DNA from 2 places in the Streptacidiphilus sp. BW17 genome. Region 1 is predicted to be linked to the other one. Evidence: riboswitches for the same ligand, from Rfam matches in the RefSeq annotation. Region 1 holds a riboswitch; the other holds the start of a gene.
What was found. Region 1 has a riboswitch for cobalamin ahead of ABH940_RS05530 (ribonucleoside-diphosphate reductase subunit alpha). Riboswitches for the same ligand answer to the same signal wherever they lie in the genome.

Region 2: it holds a riboswitch for cobalamin, as region 1 does, so the genes downstream of both, ABH940_RS10620 (cobalamin biosynthesis protein) here and ABH940_RS05530 (ribonucleoside-diphosphate reductase subunit alpha) in region 1, are expected to answer to the same signal.

What each region holds. Positions count from the first base shown of each region.
Region 1 covers NZ_JBGCCR010000003.1:328,061-330,256, forward strand. Annotated here, with positions in the region: gene ABH940_RS05530 (ribonucleoside-diphosphate reductase subunit alpha) at 1-1,304, opposite strand, end outside; cobalamin riboswitch at 1,438-1,572, opposite strand; gene ABH940_RS05535 (GNAT family N-acetyltransferase) at 1,716-2,196, opposite strand, start outside.
Region 2 covers NZ_JBGCCR010000006.1:295,071-297,266, reverse strand. Annotated here, with positions in the region: gene ABH940_RS10630 (NAD(P)/FAD-dependent oxidoreductase) at 1-744, shown strand, start outside; gene ABH940_RS10625 (hypothetical protein) at 892-1,047, shown strand; cobalamin riboswitch at 1,077-1,270, shown strand; gene ABH940_RS10620 (cobalamin biosynthesis protein) at 1,304-2,196, shown strand, end outside.

The sequences.
Region 1 (2,196 bases):
ACCGTGCGGCCGGGCAGCGCGGTCTGGTTGGCGGCGCGGTTGGAGGCGTCCTTGAAGGTCATCCAGCCGTTGCCGGTCTGGGCCAGGGTGCGCATCATCCGCGCGTACAGGGTCCGGGCCGGGATGCTGCGGACGGCCTTGCCGTCCTGCTCGGCCTTGACGTAGGCGGCGTCGAACTCGGCGCCCCACAGGTCGACCAGCTCGGGGACGTCGCCGGGGGAGAAGAGCGACCAGTCGCCGTCGGTCTCGACGCGGCGCATGAACTCGTCCGGGATCCAGTGCGCCAGGTTGAGGTTGTGCGTGCGGCGCGCCTCCTCACCGGTGTTGTCGCGGAGCTCCAGGAACTCCTCGATGTCGGCGTGCCAGGTCTCCAGGTAGACGCAGGCCGCGCCCTTGCGGCGACCGCCCTGGTTGACCGCGGCGACGGAGGAGTCGAGGGTGCGCAGGAACGGGACGATGCCGTTGGACTGGCCGTTGGTGCCGCGGATCAGCGAGCCGCGCGAGCGGATCCGGGAGTAGGACAGACCGATGCCGCCCGCGTGCTTGGAGAGCCGGGCGATCTGCGCGTAGCGGCTGTAGATCGAGTCCAGCTCGTCCAGCGGCGAGTCCAGCAGGTAGCAGGAGGACATCTGCGGGTGCCGGGTGCCGGAGTTGAACAGCGTCGGCGAGCTGGGCAGGTACTCCAGGCGGCTCATCAGCCCGTACAGCTCGGCGACCTCGGCCACCGACTTCTCGTTGCCCCCGACCTCCAGCCCGCACGCCACCCGCAGCATGAACTGCTGCGGCGTCTCGATCACCTGACGGGTGATCGGGTGGCGCAGCAGGTAGCGGGAGTAGAGCGTGCGCAGGCCGAAGTACTCGAAGCGGTCGTCGGCCTGCTGGTCGACGACGGCGTCCAGTGCGTCGGCGTGCGCGGCGACGAAGGCGGCGGTGGCGTCGCCGATCAGACCCTCGCGGTGGCCGACGGCCACGGACTCGGCGAAGCAGGACGAGCCCTGACCAGCCGCCTCCTCGCGGACCTCCTCGGCCAGCAGCCGGGCCGCCAGACGCGAGTACTGCGGGTCCTCGGCGATCAGCGCGGCGGCGGCCCCGATGGCCAGCCCGCGCAGCTCCGCGTAGTCGGCCTGGGCGCTGCGGCCACGCAGCGCGGCGGCGGCGACGCGGCCCGGGTCGACCTGGGTCAGGTCTGCGGACCGCTCGGTGAGCGTGACCAGCAGCGCGGTGCCGGGAGCGTCGGCGGCGCCACCACGGGCGTCGGGCTCACGGGTGGGCTGGGGCAGGGTGGGGACGGCGATGTCCGTCATGTACGCGCACGCTCCTCGTTGGCGGCCGGTGGCTGAGGCACGGGTCGCGTGAGAAGGCAGGCGGGAGCAGAGCAGCGCGAAGCAGCCCGTCGGCCCACCCACGAGGCCCGGTTGCAGCGCCCGCGGCCGGGCAGGCCGAGGACGCGCTGACGGCAGGTCATCGGACTCGCGGACAGGCCGGATCGGCAGCCGCTCACCGTTGCGGGGCAGTCCCGGAATCGCACCGGGTTCCCCTGCTTCGACAGCGAGCATGAGCATACATCTAGGGGCAGGTGCGTCACGCACCACCAGATGTTGTGTCGCGGCGTGATTCGTTCGAGTAACCGTTCGATCACTCGGCTGCCCCGCTGGAGCACTGCTGCGGCGCACTCCGGGCACCGGCTGAGGCGTCGCGGCTCCTGCCTGCGGGCATCACGCAGGCGAGCCGGACAGCTCCAGTGCGTAGGTGAAGAGGACCATGCCGGGGATCGGCGACCAGTCGCGTTCGGGGGTCCGGGCGAAGCCGAGACGCCCGTATATCCGGTGCGCGAAAGCCATCTGCTGTTGTGATGACATGACGATCCGGGGCAGTCCGAGCTCCCGGGCGCGGTCGATCACGGCACGGACCATCAGCTCGCCGATGCCGCGTCCGCGGGCGGCCGGGTCCGGGGAGACGGCCAGCATCCGGAACTCGCCCTCCTGACCCTGCGCCAGGTCCGCGTAGGGGGAGCCGGGCGGGGCGAAGGTCACCGAGCCGAGGACCGCGCCCGTCTCCTCGTCCACCGCGACGAGCAACTCCGCCTTCTCGGCCCGGTCGCCCGGATCGCGCAGCAGCTTGGCGTAGTCGCCGTCCCGCTCGGTGTGACCGTCGTGGATGAAGGCCTCGGCAACGAGGTGACCTGCGGCGTCGTAC
Region 2 (2,196 bases), on a different contig from region 1:
GCCGTCGGCACGGCCCCCGCGCGCGCCGTCACCGACCAGGGCACCGTCTCGGCCCGGTACGTGCTGCGCTGCACGGAGGGCTTCACCGCCAACCTGCGCGGCGAGAAGCGCACCTGGCTGCCGATGAACTCCTCCATGATCGTCACCGCACCGCTGCCCGCCTCCTTCTGGGACTCCGTCGGCTGGGACGGCCGCGAGACGCTGGGCGACTTCGCGCACGCGTACATGTACGCGCAGCGGACGGCGGACGACCGGATCGCGCTCGGCGGACGCGGCGTCCCCTACCGCTTCGGCTCTCGCACGGACAACGACGGCTCGACGGCGGCGAAGACGATCGACCAGCTGACCGAGATCCTGACCGGCTTCTTCCCCGCAGCGCGGGGTGTCGCGGTCGACCACGCCTGGTCGGGCGTGCTGGGCGTGCCGCGCGACTGGTGCTCCACGGTCGCCGTCGACCAGGCGTCCGGCCTGGGCTGGGCCGGAGGCTACGTCGGCAGCGGCGTCACCACGACGAACCTCGCCGCGCGGACGCTGCGCGACCTGGTGCGCGGCGAGGCGACGGACCTGACGGACCTGCCGTGGGTGGACCACACGGTCCGCCGGTGGGAGCCGGAACCGTTCCGGTGGATCGGGGTGCACGGGCTGTACGCGGCGTACCACTTCGCCGACCGACAGGAACGCGGCGGGCGCGCGGGGACCTCCCCCGTCGCGAAGGTCGCGGACGTGATTTCCGGGCGGCACTAGAAACGGCACTGAACGTAGTCGCACCACCTGCGGGAACAAAGCCTCAAGCAATACCCGACGTGCGGATTCCGCCAGGGTGACGGACGCTGTTGGAGGGACGGATCGGGGTCCGTCCGGGCCTGCAGCATTCGACACCTTGGGGTGCCCATGTCTGTCTTCCTGTGCCTGCTTGTCGCCCCGCTGGGACTGATAGTCATCCTTGGCCTTTCCTGGTTCGAGGATCACGTCCTCAGCCCGCCCACGAGCCCCGCCGACCAGGTGGTGCAGAAGTCCGTCGAACTGCTCAAGCAGCAACGTCCGTGATCCGCGACACCGACCCGGTCGGTTGACGCTGCGTCCGGCGACATGGTGGGATCCTTACGCCAATCGGAGGCAAGGAGAGGAAGCCGGTGCAAATCCGGCGCGGTCCCGCCACTGTCACCGGGGAGCACCTGCGAACGACGGCCACGGCAGCACATCGCCGCTGGAAGGCCCGTAGGTGCGTCGATCCGGAAGCCAGGAGACTCTCGCCTTCGGATCGTCGATCCAGGGCGCGGACCCTGAGTGAGGACACGCAGCGGTGCGCAGCAGCGCGTTCGCGTACGGGGCCGTGGTGGGCTATGCCGCCGACGCCGTGTTCGGCGACCCCCGACGTGGTCATCCGGTAGCCGGGTTCGGGCGTTTCGCCGCCGCGCTGGAGCGGCGTCTCTACAAGGACCATCGCGGCTCGGGAGCAGTCTTCACGCTCGCCGCGGTCGGTTCCGTCGCCGGGGGCGCGCTGGTGACGGAGCGCACGCTGCGGCGCTCGCGCCCCGCTCAGGCGGCCCTCGCCGCCGCGTCCGCCTGGGCGGTTCTCGGGGGCGCGTCACTCGTCCGCGAGGCGCGCGGGATCGCGTCCGCGCTGGAGCGCGGGGACATCGAGGCGGCGCGCGAACGTCTGCCGCACCTGTGCGGGCGTGACCCGCGTCAGCTGGACGCGCAGGAGATCGCCCGCGCGGTCGTCGAGTCCGTCGGCGAGAACACCGCCGACGCCGTCGTCAACGCACTGATCTGGGGCGCGCTCGCGGGCGCGCCGGGGCTGCTGGCGTTCCGGGCCGTCAACACGCTGGACGCGATGGTGGGTCACCGCTCACCGCGGCTGCTGCGGTTCGGCTGGGCGTCGGCGCGGCTGGACGACGTGGCCGGGTGGCCGGGGGCACGGCTGACGGCGCTGCTGACCGTCGCGGCGAGCGAGGACCGGGGGCGCGCGTGGCGCGTCTGGAGGCGTGACGCGGGCGCGCACCCGAGCCCGAACGCCGGTCATGCGGAGGCTGCCTTCGCGGGCGCGTTGGGAGTGCGGCTCGGGGGCACGCTCCGCTACGGGGAGCGGGTCGAGCACCGACCGGTTCTGGGTGCGGAGTTGCGGCCGGTCGCGGTCGCGGACGTGGAGCGCGCCTGTCGGCTTTCACGCCGGGTGGGCGCGCTGGCGCTGGC